Linked DNA regions of Pokkaliibacter sp. MBI-7. The protein of the gene in region 1 interacts with the protein of each later gene in a pairwise test. Links are inferred from orthologs where the notes say so. Each region holds a gene or a part of one and is shown in the gene's direction. Other genes may lie near its edges.

Region 1 (7,465 bases):
TTACAATGCGGTGACTCTGTCGGCCTGTGCTTCTTCAAGCCACGCCATCGGCGATGCTTTCCGCCATATTGAGCGCGGTGATGCCAAGGCGATGATTGTCGGCGGATCGGAAGGCGCATTGACCAAGCTGTGTATGGGTGGCTTTGCTGCCATGAAAGCGCTGAGTACCCGCAATGATGCACCGGAAAAAGCCAGCCGTCCCTATGATCGAGATCGCGACGGTTTTGTATTTTCAGAGGGTGCCGCCATCCTGATTCTGGAAGAGCTGGAGTTCGCGCAGGCACGTGGTGCGCGTATCTATTGTGAGCTGGCGGGGTATGGCGTCAGCTCTGATGCTCACCATATCAGTGCGCCTACTGTGGAAGGGCCTGCCCGCTCAATTCGACTGGCTATCAAGGATGCTGGCGCGACGCCAGATCAGCTGGACTACATCAATGCTCATGCGACCTCGACGCCGGTGGGCGACATCAATGAGCTGCGCGCCATTCAGACGGTGCTGCAAGACCATGCCAGCAAGATATCTGTCAGCGCGACCAAATCCATGACGGGTCACATGCTGGGAGCGGCTGGGGCGATTGAGGCAGTGCTGACGGTGATGGCGATGCAGGATAATTTCGTACCCCCGAGCATCAATATCGATAACCTCGACCCTGATTGTGAGCTGGATGTCACACCTAACGAGGGCCGTGAACGCTCGATTGATCTGGCACTGTCCAACTCATTTGGCTTCGGTGGTACCAATGCGTCATTGGTGTTCCGTCGCCTCAAAGACGTGTAAGTCTGTTCTCGGTAAACACCACTTCACCATCGCTGACTCCAGCCAGAATCAGCGATGGTCTCAGATTGTGTCCGCGCGCCTACACACGGCAGGTCTTATAAAGGTGAAAGACGTATAAGCTGCGCATTGGCACCATCGGTCAGCAGATAGATCAATCCGTCAGGCCCGACACGTACATCTCGCACTCGTTGATGCAGGTTTTGCTGCTGATAGCGATCTTCCTGAATCACCTGATCTTCATTCATCTCCAGTTGGACCAGCAGTTGCCCGGCCAGACCGCCGAGCAGCAGGTCGCCTTGCCAGTCAGGAAAGGCCTTGCCGCGATAAACCGCCAGACCCGAAGGGGCAATCGACGGCACCCATACCCAGCGTGGAGGCTCGATGCCGGGCCGGGTGGTTTCGCTGGTAATGCTCAGGCCGGAATATTCGCGTCCGAAAGTCACCAGAGGCCAGCCGTAGTTGGCGCCTTTGACCAGCAGATTGACTTCGTCACCGCCTCGTGGGCCATGCTCATGGGACCACATGCGATCCGTTTTGGGGTCATAAGCCAGCCCCTGTGGGTTGCGATGTCCATAGGAGTAAATTTCCGGTAGAGCATCTGTCAGGCCAGCAAGCGGGTTGTCAGGAGGTACGCTACCATCGTCGCGCAGGCGTAGTATCTTGCCCGCGTGGTTAGTCAGCATCTGTGCATTGTGCCTGTCGCCGCGTTCGCCCACGCTCATATAGAGGTAGCCATGTTTATCGAACGCCAGCCGGGAGCCGAAATGGTGGCCGGTGTCCGATGCAGCTTTGCTGATCAACAGTTCTTTGACATCGGTGAGGGTATTGCCACTCAGACGACCTCTGGCCAGTGCCGTAGTGAACTGCCTGCCAACCTGTCGGGTGTAAGTGAGATAGAGCCAGTGGTTTGTATTGAAGTCAGGGTGCAGCGCGACATCCAGCAACCCACCCTGACCATGCACCGTACTTGTGGGCAGTCCGCTGATGTGCTGACGCTGACGGGTTTGCAGGTTGACTCGCAGTAAGGCGCCGCCTTTCTCGGTAATCAGCACTTCCTGCTCAGACAGAAAGGCCAAAGACCAGGGTTGGTTGAGCCTTTCCAGCAGAACCTGCTGGGAGAACGAGGTGCTGGCCATTGCCTTGCAGGACAGCAATAGCAGTAAAGCGGCAGTGAGGACGATGCCTGCAGTCATAGGGTGGCGTAATAACGCCATCAAAACGGTCGGCTTTCTGATCATTCCCTTTCTCTCTGGTCAATGACGATGAATCAATGAGTCATGGCAACTAGAGTTCTTGGGAGAAATGTCTCCGATATCAACTGATCGTGAGGTGGTGCAGAGGGCTAGCTGTATATCTCTTCGTCGAAGAAGGGATCGTCCTGAATATCCTGATGGAAAATCGAAATGGCTTCACCAGTCTCCTCCGACTCACCCCCCGGCAGGATAGCCAGGTTGAACAGGGCTTCCCCTTCATGCACCAGTGGCAGATGACAGCGGCCTATGATGACCCCGGAGCGATGACTGCGAATTTCATGCTCATCTTCACCGTAGGGGCTGGATATCACCCCCAATACATCACCTTTGCGAACTTCCTTACCGAGTGGTACCAGCGCACGAAAGATGCCACTGTCTGCCGCCCGAACCCAGCTGGTGTTTTTGGCTATCAGCGGGGGGACGCGGGGTGTGACCATCTTGCCTCTGATCATCTTCAGTGCGCGCATCACATTGAGAATGCCCCGTACTCCGGCACGTATGGCAATTTCATCAAAACGCAGTGCCTCGCCCCCTTCATAGAGCAGTACGGGGACACCCAGCTCTGATGCCGCATGGCGCAGTGAACCATCGCGCACATTGGCATTGAGCATGATAGGGACGCCAAAGGCATTGGCGAGGTGCAGTGTCTGGGCGTCATCCAGATCAGCGCGAATTTGCGGCAGGTTGGAGCGATACCGGGCGCCGGTATGGAGGTCGATACCATGAGTGCAGTGGCTGACAATTTCACTGAGAAAGAGGTTGGCCAGACGACCTGCCAGAGAGCTCTTTTCGCTTCCCGGAAAGCTGCGATTCAGGTCGCGCCGGTCGGGAAGGTAACGCGAGCGGTTAACCAGGCCATGGACATTGACGATGGGAATCGCGATGAGAGTGCCAGCAATGTTGTTCAGTGCAGGTTGTTTCAGCAGACGGCGAATGATCTCCACACCGTTCAGTTCATCGCCATGAATGGCTGCGCTGACAAACAGACACGGCCCTGTCCTGCGGCCGTGTACTACCTGAATGGGCATAGCAATTTCTTCGCGGGTGTAGAGCCTTGCCACAGGCAGCGCAATACTGCTGCGAGTGCCGGGTCTGACCTGCTGACCCCCTATGGTCAGGATGCTCTGCCTGTCGGTCGAAGAATGCGTTGCCATGTCGCCTCCTGGCGTTGAAGACCCTCATACGTGGTCGTGGGTTGAGGGCACATCAGTGCAACGTGCTGGTCAGTACCGCTGTGACGCGGTCAGTCCATGCTGAAAGAAGCCTGCTTACAGCAGGCTGTCCACTTGTGCCATTAGGGCTTGTTTGCGTTGCTCCGTCATAAAGGACGCCTCTATGCCATTGCGAGCCAGCTGCACCAGCTGCGGTTTGGTTAAGCCGAGAGCGGATTGGATGGCGAGATAGTTCTCTTCCATATAACCGCCAAAATAGGCCGGGTCATCGGAGTTAACGGTTACGCACAGACCCTGGTCCAGTAACTTGCCAATGTTGTGTTCACTCATCTCGCTGAACACGCACAGTTTGGTGTTGGACAATGGGCAGACCGTCAGCGGCACACGGGTCTGACGCAGGTGCTCAACTAACGCAGGATCATCTACACAGCGTACACCGTGATCAATGCGAGCTACCTGCAGGTCTTTCAGTGCTGTCCAGATGTACTCGGCTGGGCCTTCTTCGCCAGCGTGAGCGACGACTTTGAAGCCTAGTTCACGCACCCTGGCGAAAACGCGGGAGAACTTCTCAGGAGGATTACCTTTCTCCGATGAATCCAGACCAATACCCACAAACAGATCCCGGTAGGGAAGCGCCTGTTCAAGCGTGGCAAAAGCGGCCTCTTCACTCAGATGGCGCAGAAAGCTCAGTATCAGTGCGCTGGTGATACCCAGTTTGGATTCGCCATCGGCCAGTGCCCGGCTGATGCCGCCAATCACATCAGCGAAAGGAATGCCCCGATCCGTGTGGGTTTGAGGGTCAAAAAAGATCTCGGTGTGAACAACATTTTGCTGATGACATTTCTGCAGGTAGGCCCAGGTCAGATCGTAAAAATCCTGTTCCCTGATCAGGACATTGGCGCCCTGATAATAGATGTCGAGAAACGACTGCAGATTGGTGAATTGATAAGCGGCGCGCAGAGACTCGACATCTGCATAGGGCAGTGGAATCTGATTGCGCTCAGCCAGTGCGAATAGCAGTTCGGGCTCCAGTGATCCTTCGATATGCAAATGCAGTTCCACTTTGGGAAGGGCGTGAATAAAGGTCTCCATAGCTGAGCTCCGTCATAGGGAAATCGAAGAATATCAACAGTCTACATCGATGCTTATGCAGCTGTTGTGCCATGGTAACAAGTAATACAAAACGCGCCACGCGGTTTTTATGGCTGTCATACTCCCGTCGCAGAGCCGTCATAATTTCGCCCATGACTTCCTGTTAATCTCCGGTGGATGGTGGCTATAATGCGCGATTTAAAGCGAAACATGGGTTTTATAGTTCCCTGAACGGGTGGGAGGTGACGAAAATTGTTTTTTGAAGGGTCTGAAAAGAAGGTTGAAGTGGTCGTTAAAGCAGGGGGACGCTCTCTGCGTGATCTGGGCAAGCCCTTTTGGGAGGTGATTGTCGCGGAGTCACAGGCAACCATTTTGTCCACGCTTTCAAACGAGGTTTGCGATGCGTATCTGTTGTCTGAATCCAGCCTCTTTGTATGGGAAGATCGATTCCTGATGCTGACCTGTGGCACCACTACTCTGGTGAATGCCATTACCAAATTCCTTGAATCCTATGGGCGCGATAACGTGACCATGGTGGTTTTTCAGCGTAAGAATGAATACCAGTCACACTTGCAGAAGACCTGTGTCGAGGATGATATCGAGGCGCTGGAGCAGTTTATTTCCGGTACAGCGTATCGGCTTGGTCATCTCGATGCCCATCACAACTATGTTTACCATCTGAATAATCATTTTGAGCCAGAAGCTGACGATTTCACCGCTGAGTTGCTGATGTATCACATCAGTGGTCCTGTTGCCGATTATCTGCGGTCGGAAGGGCAAACCGCTGAGGGTATTCGTTCACGTTTACAGCTGTCTGAGTTATTGCCCGGCTTTACCATTGATGACTTCGTGTTTGAGCCCTACGGCTACTCGCTGAATGCCATCAAGGATGGCTACTATGCGACCTTTCACATCACGCCACAGGAGCGCAGCTCCTATGTCAGTTTTGAGACCAATCTGGATGTTGAGCATGAACATGCAGAGCTGTTTGATCGCATACTGGCCATTTTCCAGCCCAAGAGCTATGACGTCATCAGCTTTGATATAACGCCAGCGTTGACTGTACCTGATCAGGTGGTGTGTATCAGTCACTATGAACAGTCTTTGGCCTGTGGTTATCAGATGACATTCCGTCATTTTCTGGAAGTGGTAACGGAACCTGCCGTAGCCGAGCGTATCATCTAGTACCTGTTGAATATGGTCGCGGTACATCACAATTAATAAGGCATTAGTTCAAGCTAGGCTCCTGAGCTTCTTGTGAGTCTCGGGGGCTTTCTGCCTATGGGAGTCTCTCCATGAGTGTAGCCAGTAAACTCGAGTCTCTGTTGACTGAGGAGTTCGCTCCCCAGTTTCTGACTATCGACAATGAAAGCCATATGCATAGTGGCCCAGCCACTGAGTCTCACTTCAAAGTGACTCTGGTCAGTGCCCGATTTGACGGGATGCGTGCCGTTGCCCGGCATCAGGCAGTCTATCGTAGTGTCGCTGAACTTATGCAGAATCCTATCCATGCTCTGGCGTTGCATTTGTATACCGAGCAGGAGTGGCAGGAAAAAGGGCAGGTCAGTCCTGCATCGCCCACCTGTCGTGGTGGTAGTAAAGCAAGTTGATTCAGGTACTTATGACAAGGTCTTGACGGGTGTCAATTCGTTAACTGCACGGCTGAGGATAATGGAGGTCGAACAATGATACGACCTCAGGAGTCATAACATGCAACAGCACGACCTGGTACATGAGTTCCCCGAACTGCGCGAAAAGATCCATGAGCTGAAAACATCGGATGCCCATTTCCTGCGGTTATTCGATGAGTACCACGAAGTGAACCGTCAGGTTGGCAATATGGAAGGTGAGGTGACTCCGGTTGCGACTGCAACTGAAGAGGAGTTCAAGCTGAAACGCCTGCGCCTGAAAGACGAGCTGTACGCAATGCTCACTGCCTAAGGCAAACGCCAGAGAGCACCTGAGTCGGTGCTCTCTGTGTATACCTCAAGAACTATCCCTTTCCAGCTTTACCTCTCCCTGTCAGAAAACCTCTGTCTTTTACGTGCTACCCTCTATCCGGTACGGCTACGTAAATACTTTCTGGGCTATTTACCTTGCCCTGAAAATTTCTGCGCTGATTGAAACTGTGCCGAGCTTGCGTGGCTGTAAATAGTGCTTATAAATTCACTATGCTGAAACAAGCTGTTCAAAACTGGCGGTTATATCCTGCTAGAATCTGCGTGCCCTTCAGTACAGATGTGACGTGTCTGTAGGAAATGCGAAGTGAATCCGTCCCTTATCTGATTTACCTGACTCCAAGACAATAGTGAGGCAAGGGGGGAGCAGGGCGGTGGAAGGTCAGCCTGATTTTTCTGTCGGCTTAAATGCTGTCAACCAAGGGATACGTGTTATGGGAAAGATTTTTATTGCTAGCGCACTCGTGGCTTCCACGCTGATCATGTCTGGTTGCGCTTCAACGTTGACCGGTGATACCTACAGCCGTAATGAGGCGCGCCAGGTACAGAATGTGCAGTATGGCACGATCACTAACATGCGGTTTGTGAAAATCGAAGGCAATCAGTCCGGTCTGGGTGCTGTTCCCGGTGCGGTAGTCGGTGGTATTGCGGGTAGCGCTATCGGCGGCGGTCGTGGTCAGGGCCTTGCCACTGTTATCGGTGCGGTTGGTGGTGCAATTGCGGGTTCAGCGATCGAGAAGCAGGCAACCACTGCGCAAGGTATCAATATGACCATCCGTATGGACAATGGCCAGTCTATCGCCATCGTTCAGGAAGTGGATCCGAATGCTCCTCTTAACGTGGGTGATCGTGTGCAGGTGCTGACCGGTCAGGACGGTTCTGCCCGCGCGACTCGTATCTGATTAATGCCCTGCGGGGCTGGTATACCAAAAAGCGAGGCAGATGCCTCGCTTTTTGGTTGGTGCGTTAGCGCTCAGTGACGCTTACCCTGGCCGCCTTCGGCCGGTGCACGGAACAGCAGATAGATGTCTGTGAGGATGTCAGGGATTTCGCTGCAGAACTGTTCGGTCAGTTGTTTGTTCTTACGGATTGCCTGCATATCGGGATCGTCAAACAGATCGGAGGCAACCATGATGGGGAGCATCAGCTCTGCCACTTCTGCTTCGTGATCGTTGAACCAGGCTGCTTCTTCCAGATAAACGCCTTCAATAA
Region 2 (4,371 bases), on another replicon or contig:
GGCCCTGATCAGTGGCGAAATCGATATCTACCCTGAATACACCGGCAACGGCGCCTTCTTCTACGACATGGCAGACGACCCGCTGTGGAAGGATGCCGATAAAGCCTACCAAACCGTCAAAGCCAAGGATCTGGAAGCCCATCAGCTGGTATGGCTGCAACCGGCGAATGCCAACAACACCTGGGCCATCAGTGTGCGCGGGGACCTGTCACGCAAGGAACAGCTGACCCGGCTAGACCAGCTGCAGGACTATCTGGCCAAAGGCGGTGACTTCAAACTGGCCGCCAGCAGTGAGTTCGTCGAATCCCCCAGTGCCCTGCCTGCCTTCCAGAACTCCTACGGCTTCAAGCTCAGCAGTGATCAGCTGGTGGTGCTGTCCGGCGGCAACACCGCAGCCACCCTGCGCGCAGCTTCGCTGCAGACCAATGGCGTCAATGCTGCCATGGCCTACGGCACCGATGGCGGTCTGAGCGCACTGGATATGGTGGTACTGGAGGACAGCAAGGGCGTGCAGCCGGTGTACCAGCCTGCGCCAGTGATCCGCAAGGAGGTGCTGGATGCCCATCCGCAGATTGCTGAGAAGCTCAATACAGTATTCAGCAAGCTCGATCTGACCACCCTGCAAAAACTCAACGCCGATGTAGCGGTGAATGGTCTGGACCCCAGACAGGTGGCGCAGGACTTTCTCACCAGTCAGGGGCTGTAAGAGCGTACTCACGCTCTCATTACAGTGACACGCTGATCCGCCCGGCCTGCCAAGACGACAGCCGGGCGGAGACAACAAGGAAACCCCATGACCTACAACCGCGTCATCCTGACGATGACAGGGCTGGCTCTGGCAGCAGCGCTGCTGCTGAACTTCGTTACCTTCCAACCCAACCGCATTGCTCCCGGCCAGGATATCAGCCTGCTGACGGCAGCAGGGTTGCCGGCCACGCTATTGCTGATGGCACTGCTGGGGCTGATGGCCATGCTGAGCTGGCGGCCGTCACGCAACCGTTACCTCACCCTGCTGCTGCTGACCACTCTGACCCTGATCGGTTTACCGCTGGCCGTCGCCAGCTATGCCCATCAGCATCTGCCAGCCGACATGCCCTATGCCCGGGTGGGTCTGGGTAATGGCTTCTGGTGCATGGGGGTGTTTCTGGCACTGCTGGTGGTCGAGGCCAGCCAGCGACTGGCCCGGCAGTATCGGCTGGTCGGCATGCCATGGCTGGTCATCGTCATGACCACGGTCGGTCTCTGGGCACTGTGTGCCAGCGGCGCGCTGGATCGCCTGTCGCTGCTGCAGGAATACCGCCAGCGTCATGCCCAGTTCGCGGTGGAATTGCAGACACACCTGCAGCTGGCGGGGGCTGCGGTACTGATTGCCCTGCTGTGCGGCATCGCGCTGGCGATTGCCGCTCAGGCCTCCGTGCGCCTGCGACAGCCGCTGTTTCAGCTGCTCAATCTGCTGCAGACCATTCCCAGTCTGGCCTTGTTCGGCCTGCTGATGGTGCCGCTCAGTTATCTGGCCGCCCACTCCCCCCTGCTGCAGGCCCTGAATGTGCGCGGCATTGGCTGGGCACCGGCGCTGATCGCTCTGGTGGGCTACAGCCTGCTGCCCATCACCCGCAATACCTTTGTCGCCCTGCAGGAAGTTCCGGCGCAGGTGCTGGATGCCGCCCGTGGTATGGGTATGGCGCCCATGCAGATCTTTCTGGCCGTGCGCCTGCCGCTGGCCCTGCCGGTCATTATCGAAGGTATCCGGATCACCCTGATTCAGGCGATCGGCCTCACTTCGGTGGCCGCCCTGATCGGGGCCGGCGGGCTCGGCACCTTTATTTTTCAGGGGCTGGGACAGGCCGCCATGGATCTGGTGCTGCTGGGTGCCATCCCCACCATCGTACTGGCGTTGCTGGCTGACGTTCTGCTGGGTCTGCTGACCCGCCTTTGCCATCGGGAGCCAACGCCATGATCGAACTGGATCAGGTCAGTAAACACTACGGCGACAGCATCGCAGTCAACGCGCTGTCGCTGACCATTCAGGCGGGGGACTTCTGTGTCTTTATCGGCACCTCAGGCTGTGGCAAATCCACCACCCTGCGCATGATCAACCGGCTGATCGAACCGAGCCATGGCCAAATCCGCATTGACGGCGAAGACATCGCCGGGCTGCGGCCGGAGCTGCTGCGCCGGCGTATCGGTTATGCCATCCAGAGTATCGGTCTGTTCCCCCACTGGACGGTGGCACGTAATATCGCCGTTGTTCCGCAGCTGCTGGGCTGGGAGCCACAGCGCATCCGCCAGCGGGTCCACCAGCTGCTGGAGCTGCTGCACCTCGACCCGGCCCAGTTCGCTGACAAACTGCCGGCCCAGCTGTCTGGCGGGCAGGCCCAGCGGGTGGGGGTAGCGCGGGCGCTGGCGGCCGACCCCAACATCCTGCTGATGGACGAACCCTTTGGCGCGCTGGATCCCATCACCCGTGACAGCCTGCAGGCAGAGATGCTGCGGATTCAGGCCGAACTGCACAAAACCATCGTTTTTGTCACCCATGACATCGACGAGGCGCTGAAGCTCGGCAACCGCATCGTGGTGATGGATCAGGGCCGGATCATCCAGAACGCCAGTCCACAACAGCTGGTACAACATCCCGCCAATGACTTTGTCACCAACCTGATCGGCCAGCAGGACCGGGGCCTCAAGGCCGCCGCCTGCACCACCGTGGCGGAGCTGCTGCAGCCGACGCAAATGCTCCTGCACACCGATCAGCCACGACTGCGCGGCAGCGACAGCCTCAAACTGGCCGTGTCGCAGATGCTGTGGCACAAGGTGGACTGCCTGCCCGTCTGCGATGACAGCGGGCAGGTAATCGGCGAGCTGAACATGCAGCGCATTCTGGAGCAGCAGCCATGACCACTGCCAGCACACGTCAGTGGCCGGTCGCCCTGCTGCTCAGCGTCAGCCTGCTGTTACTGGTGACGCTGAGCCTGCCGCACTGGCAGGGGCTGTTTCACTGGCTGCAACCGGACAGTAAACAGGTGATCTACAACCGTGACGGCTTTTTCACCCTGCTGGGCAGCCACCTCCTGCTGGTGCTGAGTTCCGGGCTGGCAGCCAGCCTGACCGGCATCGGTCTGGGGTTATGGGTGACCCGTGACAGTGGCCGCGACTTCCTTCCACTGGTCAGCACCCTGGCCTCCGTTGGCCAGACCTTCCCGCCGGTCGCGGTGCTGGCACTGGCGGTACCGGCGCTGGGGTTCGGCTTCAAGCCAGCCTTCTTCAGCCTGCTGCTGTACGGCCTGCTGCCGGTGGTGCGCAACACCATTGCAGGGATTCAGGGCATCGCCCCCGCGGTACAGGAAGCGGCACAGGCCATGGGCATGACGCCATGGCAACAACTGTGGCAGGTGGAGCTACCGATGGCGGCCAGTGTGATTCTGGCCGGCGTGCGGACCTCGCTGATCATCAATGTTGCCACCGCCACCATTGGCTCGACCATTGGTGCCCGGACGCTGGGCGACCCGATCATCGCCGGGCTGATCAACTTCAATCTGGCGTACGTGGTGCAGGGTGCGTTACTGGTGGGGCTGCTGGCCATCAGCCTCGACAGCCTGTTCGACTATCTTGGCCGGCGGCTGTACAGCGCGGCTGCGCGCCCCTGATCAGAGCTGCTGCAGGGTCTCGAGAAAGCGCTGACGGTAAGCCGTCGGGGTGACTTTCTGGCGCTGAATAAACTGACGGTTGAAGTTGGACAGGTTGTTGAAGCCGACTTCAAAACAGATATTCGAGACCGGCATGTCGGTGCTGTGCAGCAACTCCGCGGCACGATTGATACGCAGGGTATTGAGGTAGCGCACGAAGCTGTTGCCGGTGTTCTGTTTGAAAAAGCGGGAAAACACGCTGTCGCTCATGCCTACCAGCGAGGCGACCTCGGCCATGGCAATGTCGCGGCTAAAGTTCTCGAACAGAAAGTGCATGATGCGGTTGACCTTGGGCGAGCTGTCAAGATTAAAGCTCGGCGTATAATGCTCACTGGCCAGCAGGCGGGCATCATCGGCCTGCTGCAAAATTTCCAGAATCTCCAGCAGCCGGCGGATCAGCCCGGCGCCGCTGGCCTGCTCCATCTCCTGCAGCAGGGCGGTCACCCGGGCCGACGTCTTCAGGCCAAACTCAATGCCACGGCGCGACTGCGCCAGCAGTGATCGCACCTCACGTAACTCGGGGAAGATATCGATACTGCGTTTGAGCAGATCAGGATGAAACTGGATCAGCAGATCACGCTGGGGATAGTCCTTGTCCCCGTCGCTGTAACTGATCCAGTTATGCGGCAGACCCGGCCCGGTGAGAATCAGATTGCCGGGCTGAAAGGTGCCAATATAGTCACCGACA

What was found. The genes of interacting proteins can lie anywhere in the genome.
Region 2: the proteins of QCD60_RS25470 (region 1) and QCD60_RS07060 interact in binary tests that used the Escherichia coli proteins (3 or more experiments, as listed by UniProt). The link is inferred for Pokkaliibacter sp. MBI-7 from one-to-one orthologs.

The regions. Positions count from the first base shown.
Region 1 is NZ_JARVTG010000002.1:1,269,759-1,277,223, reverse strand. Bases 4,571-7,247 are described here. They hold QCD60_RS25470 (BolA family transcriptional regulator), read left to right. Parts: upstream 4,571-5,590; coding sequence 5,591-5,905; downstream 5,906-7,247. Other genes in these bases: QCD60_RS25455 (YecA family protein), read right to left, coding at 7,227-7,247; QCD60_RS25460 (glycine zipper 2TM domain-containing protein), read left to right, coding at 6,688-7,155; QCD60_RS25465 (DUF465 domain-containing protein), read left to right, coding at 6,006-6,236; QCD60_RS25475 (adenosylmethionine decarboxylase), read left to right, coding at 4,571-5,480. Outside these bases: fabF (beta-ketoacyl-ACP synthase II), read left to right, coding at 1-778; QCD60_RS25490 (PQQ-dependent sugar dehydrogenase), read right to left, coding at 874-2,016; QCD60_RS25485 (succinylglutamate desuccinylase/aspartoacylase family protein), read right to left, coding at 2,121-3,185; QCD60_RS25480 (adenosine deaminase), read right to left, coding at 3,300-4,295; more of QCD60_RS25475, read left to right, coding at 4,548-4,570; more of QCD60_RS25455, read right to left, coding at 7,248-7,465. UniProt on the Escherichia coli protein: Transcriptional regulator that plays an important role in general stress response. Has many effects on cell morphology, cell growth and cell division. Acts by regulating the transcription of many genes, including dacA (PBP-5), dacC (PBP-6), ampC and mreB.
Region 2 is NZ_JARVTG010000001.1:1,570,549-1,574,919, forward strand. Bases 1-2,875 are described here. They hold QCD60_RS07060 (ABC transporter permease), read left to right. Parts: upstream 1-793; coding sequence 794-1,957; downstream 1,958-2,875. Other genes in these bases: QCD60_RS07055 (ABC transporter substrate-binding protein), read left to right, coding at 1-706; QCD60_RS07065 (ABC transporter ATP-binding protein), read left to right, coding at 1,954-2,875. Outside these bases: more of QCD60_RS07065, read left to right, coding at 2,876-2,895; QCD60_RS07070 (ABC transporter permease), read left to right, coding at 2,892-3,644; QCD60_RS07075 (AraC family transcriptional regulator), read right to left, coding at 3,645-4,371.